4 regions of the Azonexus caeni genome follow, and region 4 is predicted to be linked to each of the others. Evidence: predicted binding sites of a transcription regulator. Region 4 holds the regulator's gene; each other region holds the start of a gene.
What was found. The regulator sigma-54, encoded in region 4, starts transcription at its own class of promoters, with help from an activator protein. The targets are predictions, from matches to a motif close to TGGCACGCTTNCTGCTNA.
Positions count from the first base shown of each region.

Region 1 (4,503 bases), on a different contig from region 4:
CAGGAGCGGCTGATCCTGCGCGAAGGCCTGATGGTCGCCTTCTTCCTCGCCGGCCTGGTGGTCCTCGGTGGCTTGCAGCAATGGTGGCTGCAGGCGGCGCTGACCGGGGTCGAGCCGACCGTGCTCTACTTCCTGGCCACCGCGCTGACCGCGGTGACCGACAACGCCGCCTTGACCTACCTGGCCTCGCTGGTTGACGGCGTGTCGATGGAGTTCAAGTACGCGATCGTCGCCGGCGCGGTGACCGGCGGTGGCCTGACGGTCATCGCCAACGCGCCGAACCCGGCCGGCGTCGCCATCCTCAAGGGCTATTTCGACGACGAGTCGATCAGTTTCGTCGGCCTCTTCCTGGCCGCCTTCCCGCCGACCTGCATGGCAATCTTCGCCTTCCAGGCGCTGTGAATCCGGATGGCCGGGAAACCGGCCATCTGTCGTTTTTGCGACAAGCGAGGTTTTTTGGATGCACCTTCATTGTGCATAAAAAATCGCCTTAAGCGATTGATTGATTTAAATATTTTGCGGTCTATAATGCGCGGCCTTTTTCCCGGAGAAGACCGTGTCCGCAACCTCGTCCCCGGCTACCGCCCTCGGTGCCAACCATGGCTATCGCTTCGCTGGCGATAGCGTCCATCTCAACGCCGAAGTCACGCTCGCCGCCAGCGATCTGCAGGATGGCAGCACCTGGTCGCTGCAACTGTGGGCGAGCGGCGCCGGATTTGCCGAGCGCGCACCGGCCGGCGTCAAGGTCGGCGAATTTCCGCTGCAGCCGTTGCCCGGCTGTTTCAATGTCGATGCCTGCGTTGCTGCCTTGCCGCCGGCCGGACACGACGCCTTCACGATGGCGCTGATGCTGGTTTCCGGTGACACCGATGGTGGCGTCGAGGTCCGCGACCTGGCGATCTATCCGACGCCCCAGTACTTCGTCCAGCCGACGCTGGGCGGCGCGCTCGACTGCCGGATCGCCGATGGGCTCGCCGAGATCGTCATCGAAAGCATCGCCAACCCGCGTGCCGCCGACAATCTCAGCGGCACGCTGGCGCTCGAAGTGTGGGCGCTGGACAGCCCCTACGCCGGTGGCGCCTGGACCGGCACGCCGGTGGCCAGCCTGGTCCTCGGTCAATTGGCCGGCGGTGAGGCCTGGTCGGATTGCCGCTACACGGTGCCGGCGGTCGACCCGGCCGGCGCGGCGCTGACCGTGATGCTGCGCGAATGGACGGCAAGCGGCTACCTGACGCGCGATTACCGCAACCTGCCGTTGGTCGCAGCGGTGGCATCCGCCGCTGTGGCACCAGCGCCGACCGCCTCGCCTGCCAAGCCGGCGGCGAAGAAGGCAGCGAAAGCGCCGGCTGTCGCGGCGCAGGCCGCCACGGTCTCGGTCAACGCGGCGAGCGTCGAAGAACTGGCAGCGCTCAAGGGGCTCAGCCGCGCCGTCGCGGCGGCCATCGTCGCCGGCCGTCCTTACGCCTCGGTCGCCGAGCTGCTGCGGGTCAAGGGGCTCGGCCCCAAGCTGCTGGAAAAGCTCGGCGCCAGCCTGCGCGTCTGAGCAAGCACCAGGCTTGTCGCAAAGGCGACAAGCCTGGTTTGGTTGCTTATTGTTGAAAATCAGTGGCTTGGCGCGTGGCACCCATCTTGCTGAGTAGTCTGCGGACTACCGGAGAAGCGCATGAAAACCAGCGAAATCCAGGCCCTGCTCGACGAGCCCGCCTGCAGCCACAACCACAAGGAAAAGTCGGGCTGTGCCAAGCCCAAGCCCGGCGCCACGGCTGGCGGTTGCGCCTTCGACGGCGCGCAGATCGCGCTGCTGCCGATCGCCGACGTCGCCCACATCGTACACGGGCCGATCGCCTGCGCCGGTTCTTCGTGGGATAACCGCGGCGCGCGCTCCTCCGGCGTCACCCTGTACAAGATCGGCATGACCACCGACCTGTCGGAAACCGACGTCGTCATGGGGCGCAGCGAAAAGCGCCTGTTCCATGCGATCAAGCAGGCCGTCGACAGCTATGCGCCGGCCGCCGTCTTCATCTACAACACCTGCGTCACCGCGCTCATCGGTGACGACATCGAGGCGGTCTGCAAGGCCGCCACCGAACGCTGGGGCGTGCCCGTGGTGCCGGTCGACGCGGCCGGTTTCTACGGTACCAAGAACCTCGGCAACCGCCTGGCCGGCGAAGCGATGTTCAAGCACGTCATCGGCACGCGCGAACCGGAACCGGCGAAGCCGCGCCCGGACGGCCTGCCGACCTACGACATCAACCTGATCGGCGAGTACAACATCGCCGGCGAGTTCTGGCACGTCGCACCGCTGTTCGACGAACTCGGCTACCGCATCCTGTGCACGCTGTCCGGCGATTCCCGCTTCCACGAGGTGCAGACCATGCACCGGGCGAAGGTGAACATGGTCGTCTGCGCCAAGGCGCTGCTCAACGTCGCTCGCAAGATGCAGGAAAACTACGGCCAGCCCTACTTCGAGGGCAGCTTCTACGGCGTCCAGGACGTTTCCAATGCCTTGCGCGACTTCGCCCGGCTGATCGGCGACCCCGACCTGATCGCCCGTACCGAGACGGTGATCGCCCGCGAGGAAGCCACGGCGCACGCCGCCCTCGAACCCTGGCGCGCGCGCCTCAAGGACAAGCGCGTCCTGCTCTACACCGGCGGCGTCAAGTCGTGGTCCATCGTCTCGGCGCTGCAGGATCTCGGCATGAAGGTGGTCGCCACCGGCACCAAGAAATCGACCGAAGAGGACAAGGCGCGCATCCGCGAACTGATGGGCGAGGACACCAAGATGATCGACGACGGCAGCCCGAAGGCCCTGTTGTCGACCTATCACGAATATAAGGCCGACATCCTGATTGCCGGGGGGCGCAACCTGTACACCGCACTGAAGGCGCGCATTCCCTTCCTCGACATCAACCAGGAGCGCGAATTCGGCTACGCCGGCTACGCCGGCATGAGCGAACTCGCCCGCCAACTGGCGCTGTCGATGGAAAGCCCGGTGTGGGCCGCGGTCAGGAAACCGGCGCCGTGGGCGAAAGGCGTTTCGGGAACGGCGCTGGCGGCCTGAACCGGCTTCAGTCGTTTGCCGGCGCCGGTCGGTCCGCGCCGGCGGCGTCCGCTGCCTGTGTCTCGCACTTGCCGACGATCTGCCGGTTCCACTTGTCGTTGGAGGCGCCGAGGATTTCCTGCAGGCGGAAGAAGTATTTTTCGACCAGTTCCGGCGGACTTGCCTCGTCGAGGACGAAAGCCGCCTCGCGTTGCAGATCCATCAGCGCGTAGTAGGTCATGCGCTCGTGTATCCACAGTTCGGCAGGCTTGCGCAGGCCTTCGACCGAGCTCAACACGCCGCTGCCGGCGGAAACCAGCAGGATGACGACGCTGATCGCCGCGGCGGACTCCGGAAATTTCAGTGCCAGCCCGGCGAGCAGAGCCGACAGCGAAGTCAGCAGGAAGACCGCGTAACGCAGCCGGCGATGCAGGCGCTTGTGCTTTTCCGACTCCGCCTTGAAGACCTTCACCTTGTCGGCGATTTGATCGAGCAGGAACTGACGTTTGTCCATGGCGTTTCCCCCTCTCCGCTGGCGGCGAACATGACATTGGGCAGCGCCGGGGCGGCTTGGTTCAAAGTGCTGCCAATGGCTTGGCTGCTGGCTTGCGGCGGAAATCTTCATGGCTTGCTGCGATCGCTATTGGCCAGTCTCTTGTCATGCGGCATGATGCGATCATTTGTCGGCGCTCGCCGCTATCCCTCTGGATGCTCATGGTCATGAATCGCGAATCCGCTCAACCCAGTCTCGGTGCCATCTTTCAACAGGCGATTGCGCTGCACCAGGCCGGGCGCCTGCCTGATGCGCTGGAGGCTTACCAGCACGTCATCGGCCACATTCGGCAATACGTCGAGGCTTTCCTCAACGCCGGCAGCCTGCTGGAACGATTCGGCCAGTTGGCCGAGGCGCTGCAGAATTACGACGCGGCGATCGCGCTGCAGCCGGCGATTCCCGACAGTCACTGCCTGCGCGGCAACCTGCTGTTTCGCCTGCATCGCTTCGACGAGGCGCTGGCTGCTTACGAGCGGGCGATTTCCCTGTGCCCCGGTTTTCCCGAGGCGCTGCTCAACCGTGGCCTGCTGCTGGCGCATCTGGGCCGTGTCGACGAGGCGCTGAGCAGCTACACGCGGGCGATCGAGAGCAAGCCCGATTATCTCGGCGCCCACCTCAATCGTGGCCATCTGCTCAAGGAGCTGCGGCGTTTCGACGAGGCGCTGGCGAGCTACGAGCAGGCGCTGCGCATCGATCCGAATGCTGCCGACGTCCATAACAACCGTGGCATCCTGCTCGGCGAACTGCGCCAGCACGAGGCGGCGCTCGCCAGCTACCGGCAGGCCATTGCGCTGTGTCCAGATCATGGCGACGCCCATGTCAATCTCGGCGTCCTGTTCGCCGAACTCGACCAGGTCGACGAGGCGTTGGCCAGTTACGACCGGGCGCTGGCGATTCGCCCCGATTACCC
Region 1 is NZ_JBKJAD010000018.1:62,136-66,638, reverse strand. It holds gene ACLIIZ_RS15680 (putative Na+/H+ antiporter) at 1-402, shown strand, start outside; gene ACLIIZ_RS15675 (ComEA family DNA-binding protein) at 557-1,543, shown strand; gene nifE (nitrogenase iron-molybdenum cofactor biosynthesis protein NifE) at 1,664-3,061, shown strand; gene ACLIIZ_RS15665 (DUF4231 domain-containing protein) at 3,069-3,554, opposite strand; gene ACLIIZ_RS15660 (hypothetical protein) at 3,616-3,762, opposite strand; gene ACLIIZ_RS15655 (tetratricopeptide repeat protein) at 3,761-4,503, shown strand, end outside.
Region 1: nifE (nitrogenase iron-molybdenum cofactor biosynthesis protein NifE) is a predicted target of sigma-54. The motif match lies at 1,619-1,636, and genes of this name have one in related genera.

Region 2 (4,503 bases), on a different contig from region 4:
CCCAATCTCATACCACCCCCTGCCCCTCGGCTGCCGAAGCCGACGCCGCCTTGGTCGCGGCTTCGGCCGCTGCCTTGGCCGCCGCCGCGGCTTCCCGTTCGGCCTTGCGCTTGGCCGCGGCTTCCGCCCGTTCGCGGGCTTCGCGCTCGAGGCGTTCCTGGCGTTGCAGGGCGAGTTTCTTGGTCGCGTCGTTGCGTAGCTTGCTGCGATCCTGGGCGGCGAGTTCGCCCTTGGCATGGACGAAGTACTGGACCAGCGGGATCTGCGACGGGCAGACGTAGGCGCAGCAGCCGCAGGCGATGCAGTCCTTGAGACCGTAGGCGACCGCTTCGTCGTAGGCTTCGCTGCGGATGCGGGCGCTCATTTCGAGCGGCAGCAGCCCCATCGGGCAGGCCTTGACGCAGGAGCCGCAGCGGATGCACGGGTTCGGGTCGCGGGCCACGACCTCGTCGGCGTCGAGCGCCAGGATGCCGCTGCTGCCCTTGACCACCGGCACCCGCCAGTGCGGAATCTGCATGCCCATCATCGGCCCGCCGAGCACCCGGCGGGCGAGGCCGAGGCCGTCGCCCTTCAAGCCGCCGGCGAAGGCCAGCACTTCCTCGGCCAGGGTGCCGATGCGCACCTCGATGTTGCCCGGTTCGCTGGCGCAGTTGCCGTTGACCGTCAGCAGGCGCGAGATCAGCGGCTTGCCTTCGCGGATCGCGGCGCGCACGGCGAGCGCGGTGCCGACGTTATGGACGATGACGCCGATGTCGAAGGTGCGGCCGTCGGCCGGCACTTCCTTGCCGGTCAGCACCTGCACCAGCTGTTTTTCCGAGCCCATCGGGTAGCGCGCCGGCACCGGCCGGATTTCGACCTTGTCGACACCGGCGGCGGCGGCCCGCATGGCGGCGATGGCTTCCGGCTTGTTGTCCTCGATGCCGACCAGGGCGACAGCGGCGCCGGTGGCGTGGAGCATGATGCGGATACCGTCGACGATGGCCGCCGCATGGTCGCGCATCTGGCGGTCGTCGCAGGACAGGTAGGGTTCGCACTCGCCGCCGTTCATGATCAGCGTCGTCACCTTGGAACGCGAGGCGCCGTTGAGCTTGACCGCTGACGGGAAGGCGGCACCGCCCAGGCCGACGACGCCGGCGGCGGCGACCCGCTTGCCGATTTCCGCCGGGTCCAGCGCGAAGGGATCGGCGCAGCCGTGCAGCTCGCCCCATTCGTCAAGGCCGTCGGCTTCGAGAATGATCGCCTGCAGGCTCAGACCGGAGGGGTGCGGCGCGGTGATTTCGGTGACGGCGGCGATGCTGCCCGAGGTCGGCGCGTGCAGCGGCGCCGAGATCATGCCCTGCGCCTCGGCGATCAGCTCGCCCTTCTTCACTTTCTGGCCGACCAGCACGACCGGCCGCGCTGGCGCCCCGAGATGCTGCTGCAGCGGCAGGAAGAGCCTGGCCGGCACCGGCATCGTGCGCACCGGGCGATCGGCCGCCGGCCGCTTGTGATCTTCCGGATGGACGCCCCAGTCGTCGCCGAGGACATGCTTGAACAGATTCATGAAGCCCATGGTTTTCGCTCTCACGCAGTCAGCGGCTTGGGCATCACCCAATGCTGCAGGGTGACCGGGACCGGCTTCATGAGCAGCGCCTCGGTCGGACATTTCTCGACGCAGGCCGAGCAACCGGTGCAGGCCTCGCGGAAGACGTTATGTACCTGCTTGGCGGCGCCGATGATGGCGTCGGTCGGGCACACCTTGGAGCAGCGGCAACAGCCGATACAGAGTTCTTCTGCGACGACGGCGATCTTCGGACCGTCGTCGCCGAGCGCCGAAAGATCGACGGTGATGCCGAGCTTGGCGGCAATCGCCGAAGCCAACGCCTTGCCGCCGGGCGGGCAGCAGGTCGGCGGCGCCGTGCCGGCGACGATCGCCTCGGCCGCCCCGGGGCAACCCGGGAAGCCGCACTGGCCGCAGTTCGAGCCGGGCATCATGGCGATCAGTTCTTCGACGACGGGATTGCCCTCGACCTTGAGGACGCGGTTGGCAAGGCCGAGCACGACACCGAGCGCGGCGCCGAGCAGGGTCAGGCTGAGGATGGCGGCGATCATCGGATTCCTCCTTTTCAGACGTTGAGGCCGGAAAAGCCCATGAAGGCCAGGGCCAGCAGGCTGATCGTGACGAAGGCGACCGGCGCCCCGGCGAAGGCGGCGGGTACCCGGGCCAGCGCGACGCGTTCGCGCAGGCCGGCGAAGATGAGCAGCACCAGCGTGAAGCCGAGCGCCGAACCGAAGCCGTAGAGCAGGCTCTTGAACAGGCTGAACTGCTGCTGCACGTTGAGCAGCGCAACGCCAAGGACGGCGCAGTTGGTGGTGATCAGCGGCAGGTAGATGCCGAGCGACTGGTAGAGGCCAGGACTCGACTTCTTGATGAACATCTCGGTGAATTGCACGACCGAGGCGATCACCAGGATGAAGCAAAGGATGCGCAGGTAGCCGAGGCCAAGCGGCTGCAGCAACCAGTTGTCGAGCATCCACGAAGCGGCGCTGGCGAGCACCAGGACGAAGGTCGTCGCCAGGCCCATGCCGAAGGCGCTGTCCACGCTCTTCGAGACGCCCATCACCGGGCAGAGGCCGAGGAACTTGATCAGCACCACGTTATTGACCAGCGCGGTGGAGAGCAGCAATAAGAGGATTTCGCTCATGGACGGAAGTCTCGAAAGGAAGATCACCGCCAGTACTGCATAAGCCGTGCCATCCATCGCCAAGGCCCTGGGCGGGCCATTCCGTGCCCATTTTCCAGAGCGCACACCAAAGTGGTGCGTTTTCTCCGCAACACTTTGTCGCAAAGCCCACAGGAAAATTGTCGAATTCCCGCCCAAGCCCCGCCAAACCGTGCATTTCAGAAAATCCGCAGGGTGCGGCACGAAACCTGCTTTAAACACCGCATCGTTTTTGACGCCCCTGCGGAGTACCCCATGCCGGCCCAGACTCAACCCGAGACGCCCAGCCTTCAGGACCTGAAGGATCTCCTGCCGCCCGACGTCTATCGCCAGGCGGTCAGCCAGGCCGATCTGGCGATCTCGATCACCGACCCGAAGGCACGCATCCTTTACGCCAACGACAGCTTCAGCCGGATCACCGGCTACAGCGCCGAGGAAATCGTCGGCCTCAACGAATCGGTGCTTTCCAACCACACCACGCCGCGCGAGCTCTACCAGGAAATGTGGACCGCGCTGCAGGCGCACCAGCCGTGGTCGGGCAAGCTGCTCAACAAGCGCAAGTGCGGCGGCACCTACCTTGCTGAAGTGTCGATCACGCCGGTGCACAACGCCGCTGGCGAAATCACCCACTTCCTCGGCATGCACCGCGACGTCACCGAACTACACCGGCTTGAGCGTTCGCTACGCAACCACAAGCACCTGATCGAATCGGTGGTCGATGCGGCACCGGTCGCCTTCGCGCTGCTCGACCCGGCCGGCCGCGTCGTCCTCGACAACCAGGAATACAAGAAGCTGGTCACCGACATGCGCGCCAAGGAACCGGCGCACCGCCTGCTCGATGCGCTGGCGCCGGAATGGTACGAGGCGCTGGCCGGCGACATCCGGCGCTGCGAATTCACCAACCGCGAGATGCGCCTCGACAGCCCGGTCGGCCGCGCCCGCTGGCTGTCGGTCAGCGCCTCGGCGATCGAGATGCACAACGACTGCGCCGACAGCTATTTCTGCGCCGCCGGCCAGCCCGGCCTGCTGCTGGTGATTTCCGACATCACCAACCTGCGCGAGGAACAGGAGCGCGCCAAGGGCGCCGCTTTGAAGGCCTCGCTGGCCGACGAGGAACGCACGGCGGCGATCCGCGAGGGCCTGTCGGCCGCCGTCTTCCGCCTCGAGGAACCGCTCAACGTGATGGCGTCGGCGATCGCCGTGCTGCAGCGGCGCGACCCGGGCAGCGCCGAGATGCTGCGCCATGTGCTGGAAACCAGCCGCGAACACGTCGAGTCGCTGCGCCAGGTGATTCCGCAGAGCCCGCAGGAAATGGTGGTGCGGGTCAATCTCAACGAAATCCTGCGCGACGTTCTCGAAGTGTGTACGGCGCGCCTGCTCAAGGCCGGCATCACCGTCGACTGGCAGCCGTCGGCAGTGCTGCCGCCGCTGCCCGGGCGACCGCTGCAACTGCGCATGCTGTTCAAGGCGCTGGTCGAGAACGCGATCGAAGCGATGAACGTCAAGGGCTGGCCGCGCCGCGAGTTGCAGATCAAGAGCGAGGTGATCGACGACTGCATCCGCGTCTCGGTCCTCGACAGCGGCCCCGGCATCCCGATGGAGTGGCGGCACAAGGCTTTCGAACCCTTCTTCACGGCCAAGAACGGCAGCGGCAAGCACATCGGCACCGGCCTGTCGCGCGCCCAGCAGGTGGTCGCCGACCACGGCGGCATCATCGATCTCGACGAGAGCCCGAGCGGCGGCTGCGCCGCCATCGTCGAATTCCGCGTCGACGGCGACCCGATCTGATCAGGACCATGAG
Region 2 is NZ_JBKJAD010000018.1:71,105-75,607, forward strand. It holds gene rsxC (electron transport complex subunit RsxC) at 8-1,543, opposite strand; gene ACLIIZ_RS15710 (RnfABCDGE type electron transport complex subunit B) at 1,564-2,091, opposite strand; gene rsxA (electron transport complex subunit RsxA) at 2,106-2,684, opposite strand; gene nifL (nitrogen fixation negative regulator NifL) at 2,958-4,490, shown strand; gene nifA (nif-specific transcriptional activator NifA) at 4,499-4,503, shown strand, end outside.
Region 2: nifL (nitrogen fixation negative regulator NifL) is a predicted target of sigma-54. The motif match lies at 2,901-2,918, and genes of this name have one in related genera.

Region 3 (4,503 bases), on a different contig from region 4:
CCCGAATAAGGACGGGCCCATGAGCGCTCAACTTCCGGATGATGAGTTCATCGTAACTTGAGAAGCTGTGGATTTTCTCGAACTCGGCAGGAGGGCACTCTTCTGCAGCTAGGATTAGGCTGGGGTCGGCTTCAGTGTTGTCAAAGTTATTCACGGTACGAGCCTTCTGATGGCTTTATATGCATCAACTGCAACGTTTGGGTCGAGAGACGCGTATGCGGTATGAACGAAGTGCGACGCCAAGCCGAGATGCGTCACAAGGAGGATTGCCTCTCGAATCGAATTTTTGACAGTCGGCTCGTCGAAGAGGAGTGCGCTCGTAAAGAATTCCCAGTGGACGCCCTTCGAGAGGGTTGAATAGAGCTGCGCGCTACGCCCTTTGGTTTCATCAATGAATCGATCCGGATCCAAACTTAGGATATCTGTCAGAAGGGGGTCATGCTCGAGTGTCGTCACATGATCCAAAAGGCGGGAAATCGCAGGCTTCCAAAAAATATGATCAAAGTGCTTTGAGAACAAGGCCCGGCTAATTTTGGGAAGATCATGATCGGCATTCCATAGAACATTATTTTGCTTGTCATCGGGAATGACATCCCCTGTCCAGGAAAACGCTGACTTAACCCGCTTGCCGTACTCGTATTCTGGCTGTGCTTGGAATTCGCTTAAGTACAGCATTCGAAATGAATCAAGGCGACCAACAAGCGCTGCACATCCGTTTTCAAGCAGTACCCGGGCACAGAAGGGTCCATAACTTAGGGTATCGTCGGTGGCGTCGTCAGCAAGAAACCTTACCGCACGAGACGAAAATCCCTTGATTGAGCTCGAAAGCTGATTAAGTGCGATACCAGCTGTCCCATCTGCACCATCGCCGCATAGTAAAAGTGCCAATTCGTTCATAGGAAAAGGGTTTTACGCATGCTGAGTCTCGGCGGTAGGAGGAAAAGCAACTCTCAGCCAGTGCTGAACCCGACTAAGAAGGGACTTAAAGGAAGTCATGGGGTAATTTTGCCATTGTACTGCGGTTGGATTTCGCATGCATCGGCTGAGAAAGTCAATCATCATCGCTATTGATTGCCCGAAGATCCATGTGCTGCGGGATTAATGACTGTACCCGCTGCTTAACGGACCTTCGCGGGACTCTGTCGTGCTGTCCGCTTCGGCCGAGGACTTGCCAAAGGGTTTGCCTGCCCCCCCCAGTTCGGAGCTGACTGCATAATGAACCAAGGCCTGCTTTTCAGGCAGGCCTTGTTGGGTTTCAGTTTCCGACGGAAATCATTTTCTGCGACGGACTTGATTTTCCGCCTTCAGAACCGCCTCACCAGCTCGCCTCGCGTTCCGGCGTTGCGGTGATCTTGTGGATGCTGAGGTCGGCGCCTTCGTATTCTTCTTCCTGGTCGAGGCGCAGGCCGAAGACTTTCTTCAGCAGGCCATAGACGGCGAAGCCGCCGGCCAGGGCGATGGCGATGGCGAGCAGGGTCATCAGCAGTTGCGGCATGAAGGCGACGCCGCCGGCGCCGCCCAGCGCCTTGCTGCCGAAGATGCCGGCGGCGATGCCGCCCCAGGCGCCGCACAGGCCGTGCAGCGGCCAGACGCCGAGGACGTCGTCGATCTTCCAGCGGTTCTGGGTCAGCGTGAACATGACGACGAACAGGGCGCCGGCAACCAGGCCGACGACCAGCGCGCCCATCGGGTGCATCAGGTCGGAGCCGGCGCAGACGGCGACCAGGCCGGCGAGCGGGCCGTTATGGACGAAGCCGGGGTCGTTCTTGCCGAGCACCAGCGCGGCGAGGATGCCGCCAACCATGGCCATCAGCGAGTTGATGGCGACCAGGCCGGAGATGTTCTCGATGGTCTGCGCGCTCATCACGTTGAAGCCGAACCAGCCGACGGTGAGAATCCAGGCGCCGAGGGCGAGGAAGGGAATCGACGAGGGCGGGTGCGCCGACATCCGGCCGTCCTTGGTGTAGCGGCCGTAGCGCGCGCCGAGGAGGAGCACGGCGGGCAGCGCGATCCAGCCACCCATGGCATGCACCACGACGGAGCCGGCGAAATCGTGGAAGGGCGCACCAAAAGTGGTCGTCAGCCAGTCCTGGATACCGAACATCTTGTTCCAGGCGATGCCTTCATAGAAGGGATAGACGAAGCCGACGAGCAGGAAGGTGGCGGCCAGTTGCGGGTAGAAGCGGGCGCGCTCGGCGATGCCGCCGGAGATGATGGCGGGGATGGCGGCGGCGAAGGTGAGCAGGAAGAAGAACTTGGTCAGTTCGTAGCCGTTCTTCTCCATCAGCGTATCGACGCCGCTGAAGAAGTGGATGCCGTAGGCGATGCCGTAGCCGACGAAGAAGTAGGCGATGGTCGAGATCGCGAAGTCGGTCAGGATCTTGACCAGCGCGTTGACCTGGTTCTTCTTGCGGACGGTGCCGACCTCAAGAAACGCGAAACCCGCATGCATGGCGAGCACCATGATGCCGCCGAGCAGGATGAAAAGAACATTGCTGCCGGAATGAAAGCTATCCATGAAAACCTCCAGAACGAATCCGGCCTGGAAAGCAAGCACCATTCCAGTGCATTATTTTCTTTTCAAATCAGGGCATTGAATTTTGCACCAAGTTGAAAAGCGCACCTCTATCGTGCATTGCGGGGCACACGCGCCCCGCAATCGTGCATTACCTCAGTCCAGCGGGTAGCCGCGCGGCAGCAGCACCCACATGCGGCCGCGCTGTTTCATGCGCCCGGCGAGGTTGCCGGCTTCCTTGCCGAAGCCCCAGAAGAAGTCGGCACGTACCGCACCGCGGATGGCGCCGCCGGTGTCCTGGGCGAGCATCAGGCGGTTCAGCGGCTGCGCCGAATTGGGGCGGGTGGTGGCGAGGAAGACCGGCGCGCCAAGCGGGATCGAACGCGGGTCGATGGCGATGCTGCGTTCGGCGGTGAGCGGCACGCCCAGTGCGCCGAGCGGGCCGTCGTCGCTGGCCGGCATTTCGCGGAAGAAGACGTAGCTGGGGTTGGCGTTGAGCAGTTCGTCGAGGCGCGCCGGGTTGGCCCGCGCCCAGGCCTGGATGCCCTGCATCGAGGCTTCTTCCAGCTTGAGGTCGCCACGGTCGACGAGCAGGCGGCCAATCGAGCGGTAGGGGTGGCCGTTCTGGTCGGCGTAATTGACCCGCAGCAGGCTGCCGTCGGGCAGGCGGATGCGCCCGGAGCCCTGGATCTGCAGGAAGAAGAGTTCGACCGCGTCATCGACCCAGGCCAGCGTCCTGGCCGGCAGGCGCTTGCCCTGGGCGGCGATCTCGCCGCGCGACCAGTAGGGGACGACCTTGTTACCCTCGATCCGGCCGCGCACGCGCTTGCCCTTGAGTTCCGGGAAGAGGTCGCCGAGTTCGACGGTCAGCAGGTTGTCCGGCACGCCATGCACCGGGTAAAGGTTGCGCTTGTCGCGCTGGCGGCTGCCCTGCAGCAGCGGTTCGTAGTAGCCGGTGATCATGCCTTCGACGGCGCTGCGGTCGTCGGTCGATACCGTGTAGGGCTGCATGACGTTCTCGAAGTAGCGGCGGATCGCCTCGGCGGACCGGGCGTCGACCTCGGCGGCGTGGGCGCAGGCCTGCTGCCAGGGGGCGCCGCCGGCGCGGCTGCGCAGCGCCTGGCAACTTTTCAGGAAGGGTTGCCAGGCGGCGCTCAGGTCGTCCTCCTGCCAGCCCGGCAGGTCGCTCCAGGCGGCCAGCGTGAACACCCGGCTGAACGCCGGGGCGGCCGGCTTTTCCGCGGCGGCCTCGGCGCAAGGCGGACAGTCCGGCGCCTTGGCCGCGCCTTCCGGCGAAACGGTACGCGGCGGCACGGCGCAAGCGGCCAGCGCCAGGGTGGCGGCGAGGATGGCGGTTTGGAGTTTTGACATGGCTTTGGTTAGAGTGATCGACTTTTCCCGAGTATACCTGTGACGATGATCGATCCTGCCCAACTCGAACGTTTGCTGAACCGCGCCGAACACGTCCTGTCCCGCCTCGAAGGCATCCTGCCGCCGCCCCCGGCACAGCCCGACTGGGCCGGCGCGGTGGCTTTCCGCTGGCGCAAGAGCGGCGGCCGCGGCTGGCTGCAGGGCGTCGCCCACCCGCACCCGATCCGCCTCTCCGACATCGAGACGGTCGACGACCAGAAGGCGCGCATCGTCGCCAACACCCGCCAGTTCGTCGCCGGCCACGGCGCCAACAACGTGCTGCTGACCGGCGCCCGCGGCTGCGGCAAGTCGTCGCTGGTGAAGGCGGTGCTCAATGAATTTTCAGCCGACGGCCTGCGCCTGATCGAGGTCGACAAGCACGACCTGGTCGACCTGCCGGACATCGTCGACCTGGTCGAAGGACGGCCCGAGAAGTTCATCATCTTTTGCGACGACCTCTCGTTCGAGGCCGGCGAGACCGCCTACAAGGCGCTGAAGTCGGTGCTCGACGGTTCGGTCGCGGCGCCGCCGGCCAACGTGCTGATCTACGCGACGTCCAACCGCCGCCACCTGATGCC
Region 3 is NZ_JBKJAD010000033.1:24,971-29,473, reverse strand. It holds gene ACLIIZ_RS20075 (hypothetical protein) at 1-154, opposite strand, end outside; gene ACLIIZ_RS20070 (hypothetical protein) at 151-897, opposite strand; gene ACLIIZ_RS20065 (ammonium transporter) at 1,316-2,518, opposite strand; gene mltA (murein transglycosylase A) at 2,672-3,886, opposite strand; gene ACLIIZ_RS20055 (ATP-binding protein) at 3,932-4,503, shown strand, end outside.
Region 3: ACLIIZ_RS20065 (ammonium transporter) is a predicted target of sigma-54. The motif match lies at 2,547-2,564, and genes of this name have one in related genera.

Region 4 (4,503 bases):
CATCTTCGGCAGCGATCGTCCGCTGCAGATGGACGATCAGCTTCAGCTTCATTTTCCGGCGCGACGCCGTTTCACCGAAGATGGTCCGGATGTTGAGCAGCCCAAGCCCACGTACCTCGAGAAAATCGCGCAACATGCCCGGGCAGCGGCCCTCGATCGTGGTCGGTGCAATGCGCGCCATTTCCACGACATCGTCGGCCACCAGGCCATGGCCGCGGGAAATCAGTTCGAGCGCCAGTTCCGACTTGCCGACCCCGGAATCGCCGGTGATCAGCACGCCCATGCCGAGCACGTCCATGAACACACCGTGCAGGCTGACCGTGTCGGCGAGGCGGGCGGAAAGATAGATGCGCAGGTGATCGATGACAGCCGAACAGTGCTTGGGCGAGAGGATCAACGGCACATCGGCCAGGCGACAGGCTTCGAGCACGAAATCAGGCGGCTTGAGTCCGTCGGCGACGATCATCGCCGGCGTCCTGGCCGACAGCAGGTCACTGAACAACTGGCCGAAACGGCGTTCGCCGATGCGCATCGCCCAGTCGTACTCGGCCTGCCCCATGACCTGCAGGCGTTCCGGGTGGATGATGTTGATGTGCCCGACGACGTCGGCGCCGTAATTGCTGGCCGCCTTCAGTTCGACCCGGCGGTCGGCGCGCTGACCGACCACCCAGTTGAACAGCAACTGCTCGCGGTTGTCCTGATATAGCTGCTCAAGGCTGATGTGGCGCACGGCGCGGAATCAGGATTTCTTGAACAGGGAGAGAACGGTCGCTACGTCGGGAGCTGCCAGCAGGGCTTCGCGGAAAGCGCGATCGGAGAAGCGTTGCGCCAGCTCGGACAGGATCTGCAGATGTTCCTCGGTCGCCTGTTCCGGTACCAGCAGGACGAAAAGCAGGGTTACCGGTCGGCCGTCCGGCGAGTCGAAGGGAATCGGCGTGGCCAGCCGGATCAGCGCACCAGCCGCCTGTTTCAGGCCCTTGATGCGGCCGTGCGGGATCGCGATACCCTGGCCGAGGCCGGTGGAGCCCAGCTTCTCACGGGCAAACAGGCTGTCGAAAATCTGCGTACGGGCCATGCCGAGACGACTTTCGAAAAGCATCCCGGCCTGTTCGAAAACACGTTTCTTGCTGCTCGCATCCAAATCAAGCAGGACCTGGTCGGCAGTCAGAATGTTGTCTAAGGGGTTCATGGGAGAGTGTTGAAGCAAAGAGACCGCAGCCGGAAACGACTGCGGTCAGGGCCGGCTTATTCGCCTTCTAGGTGCTGCGACGGCTTTTCACCACGGTGGTGATCCTGCACCTTCTGCTTGTATTTCTGGACCTGACGGTCGAGCTTGTCGAACATCGCATCGATCGCCGCGTAGAGATCGTCGCCGGCTTCCTCGACATGGATATCCTTGCCCGGCACGTGCAGGGTGACTTCCGCCTGCTGCTTGAGCTTTTCAACCGAGAGCACGACGCTGACGCCGGTAACCTTGTCGAAGTGACGCAGGACGGGTTCCAGCTTGTTCTCGACGTATTCGCGCAGCGCCGGGGTGACTTCAATGTGATGACCGCTGATTTGCAGATTCATTTTTTCTCCTCTCTCTACAGGGTCTTTCGTAAATTGACCGGCGGGATGTTCAACGATTCGCGGTATTTGGCGACCGTGCGTCGGGCAACGACGATTCCCTGCTGGCCTAGTATTTCGGATAATTGACTATCCGACAAGGGCTTCTTGCCATCCTCGGCCGAAATCAATTGCTTGATCAGGGCACGGATGGCGGTGGCAGAACAGGCACCGCCAGTATCGGTGGATACGTGGCTGCCAAAGAAGTATTTGAGCTCGAAAATTCCCCGCGGCGTCGCCATGTACTTCTGGCTCGTGACGCGTGAAATGGTCGATTCGTGGAGACCGAGCAGGTCGGCGATCTCGCGCAGGACCAGCGGCCGCATCGCGACTTCGCCGTGCTCGAAGAACTGGCGCTGGCGGTCGACGATGGCCTGGGTGACGCGGTGGATGGTCTCGAAACGCTGCTGGACGTTCTTGATCAGCCAGCGCGCTTCCTGCAGCTGGCCGCTCAGGTTGCCGTTGCCGCGCCGCTGCTTGGCGAGGATTTCCGCGTACAAACGGTTGATACGCAGGCGAGGGTAGGCATCGGGGTTGATGTAGGCCGTCCACTTGCCCTTGAGTTTCTTGACGATGACATCGGGCGTGATGTAACGGGCTTCAATCTGCGAATAGCCGGCAGCCGGCCGCGGATTGAGGCTGGTGATCAGCTCGTGGGCGCCCTTGAGGATTTCGTCGTCGCAACCGGTGAGCCGGCGGATCCGCGCAAAGTCACGGGCAGCCAGGAGTTCCAGGTGCTTGTCGGCGATGGCCATGGCCAGCGTCCGCTCGGCGCAATCTTCCTCGACCTTGAGCTGCAGCAGCAGACACTCGCGCAGATCGCGGGCGCCAACACCGGTCGGATCGAAGTTCTGGATGTGGCGCAGGGCGATGTCGAGTTCTTCGAGTTCGACTTCGTACTCGGCGGGCAGCGTTTCCCAGAGTTCCTCGAGCGGCGTCGCCAGGTAACCGTCGTCGTCGAGCGCCTCAATCAGGAAACGGACCAGACTGCGATCGCGTTCCGACATCTGGGTCATCCCCAGTTGCCAGCCGAGATGCTCGCGCAAGCTGACATTGGCCGCGTGACTGTCCTGCGGGTCGGTATCGTCGTCCTCGTCGCGCCCGGCGCCGGTAAAGGTGCCGGCATCGCTCGACCAGCGGTCGTCGTCGACGTCGTCAGGCGTCATCGGCGGCTCGCCCTGGACGTCCTCGCGGCTTTCCGGCGCAGCAGTGTTATCCGTCTGGCTCGTCTTGTCCGGTGAATCGAATTGCTGGGCGGCCGCGTACGATTCCGTCGGGCCGTCGTCGTCACGCTCCAGCATCGGATTTTCCAGCAGGTAGCGTTCGATCTCCTGCTGCATCTCGACCGTCGACAGTTGCAGCAGCTTGATCGACTGCTGCAGTTGCGGCGTCAGGGCGAGATGTTGCGAGAGTTTGAGCTGGAGAGCCGGTTTCATTGCGGAAATGGTCTGGTCACGAAGAGGTCAAAGCCGGAAATGTTCACCCAGATATACCTTGCGCACGCTTTCGTTGTCGACAATTTCTTCCGGCCGTCCAGAAGCCAGGACATGGCCGGCATTGATGATCACCGCGTGATCGCAGATGCCGAGGGTCTCGCGAACATTATGGTCGGTAATCAGGACGCCGATGCCGCGTTCCTTGAGGAAACGGATGATTTTCTGGATTTCCAGCACGGCGATCGGGTCGACACCGGCAAAGGGTTCGTCGAGCAGAATGAAGCGCGGGTTGGTCGCCAGCGCCCGGGCAATCTCGACGCGCCGCCGCTCGCCGCCGGAAAGCGCCGCCGCATTGACGTGGCGGACATGGCCGATGTGCAGTTCGCTCAACAACTCCTCAAGACGGGCAGCGATCTCGGTGGGCGACAGCTTCTGCAGTTCGAGCACCGCCTGGATGTTTTCCTCGACGTTCAACTTGCGGAACACCGACGCTTCCTGTGGCAGATAGGAGAGCCCGAGCCTAGCGCGGGCATGCATCGCCTGATGCGTCAGGCGCTCCTCGTCGATATAGACCTCGCCGCCGTCGGCGACCACCAGCCCGACGACCATGTAGAAGCAGGTAGTCTTGCCGGCGCCGTTCGGGCCAAGCAGACCGACCACCTCACCTGACCTGACTTCGAAGGAAACATCCTCGACGACGGTCCGCGCCTTGTAGCGCTTCTTGAGGTTATGGGCGGACAGGGTGGCTGACGGCAGGCTCATTCGTCTTCGACTCCACGCAGGACATGGCGGATCGCTTCATGGGAAAAGCCGCGATACTGCAGGAAACGCGTCTGTTTTGCACGCGCTTCCGGTGTTTCCGGCGGCTGACCGAACTTCCTGGCCCAGATTGCCCGGCAGCGCTCTACTTCATCGCCCGCTTCCGGCAGCGCCGCTTCGATCTCGCTCTCGCCGATACCGCGCTGCTTCAGTTCCTGCCGCAGACGGGCATTGCCGTAGCGCCCGGCATGGGCGACCACGCGTTGCCTGGCATAGCGATCGTCGGACAGCAGCCCCTGCTGCTCCAGGGCATCGAGCACCGCCAGCAGCGCCTCGCCGGACTCGGCCTGGGTGGCCAGTCGGGCATGCAGTTCGGCCCGGCTGTGCTCCCGCCGGGCCAGAAGTTGCAGGGCGCGATTGCGCAGTTCAGTCATCTCCAGCGGCGGAACGGGTCGGCTTGAGCACCTTGGCGGCGGCGGCCTCGCGGATCTTGGCCTCGATTTCGCGGGCGGTTTCCGGATGGCTGCGCAGGAACTCGCGCGCATTGTCCTTGCCCTGACCGATCTTCTCGCCCTGATAGGCATACCAGGCGCCGGACTTGTCGATCAGCTTGTGGGCGACGCCCATCTCGACGATCTCGCCCTCGCGGGAAATGCCCTCGCCGTAGAGGATGTCGAAGATGGCTTCGCGGAACGGGGGC
Region 4 is NZ_JBKJAD010000001.1:208,311-212,813, reverse strand. It holds gene hprK (HPr(Ser) kinase/phosphatase) at 1-730, opposite strand, end outside; gene ptsN (PTS IIA-like nitrogen regulatory protein PtsN) at 740-1,189, opposite strand; gene hpf (ribosome hibernation-promoting factor, HPF/YfiA family) at 1,246-1,572, opposite strand; gene ACLIIZ_RS00920 (RNA polymerase factor sigma-54) at 1,587-3,044, opposite strand; gene lptB (LPS export ABC transporter ATP-binding protein) at 3,072-3,806, opposite strand; gene recX (recombination regulator RecX) at 3,803-4,237, opposite strand; gene recA (recombinase RecA) at 4,230-4,503, opposite strand, start outside.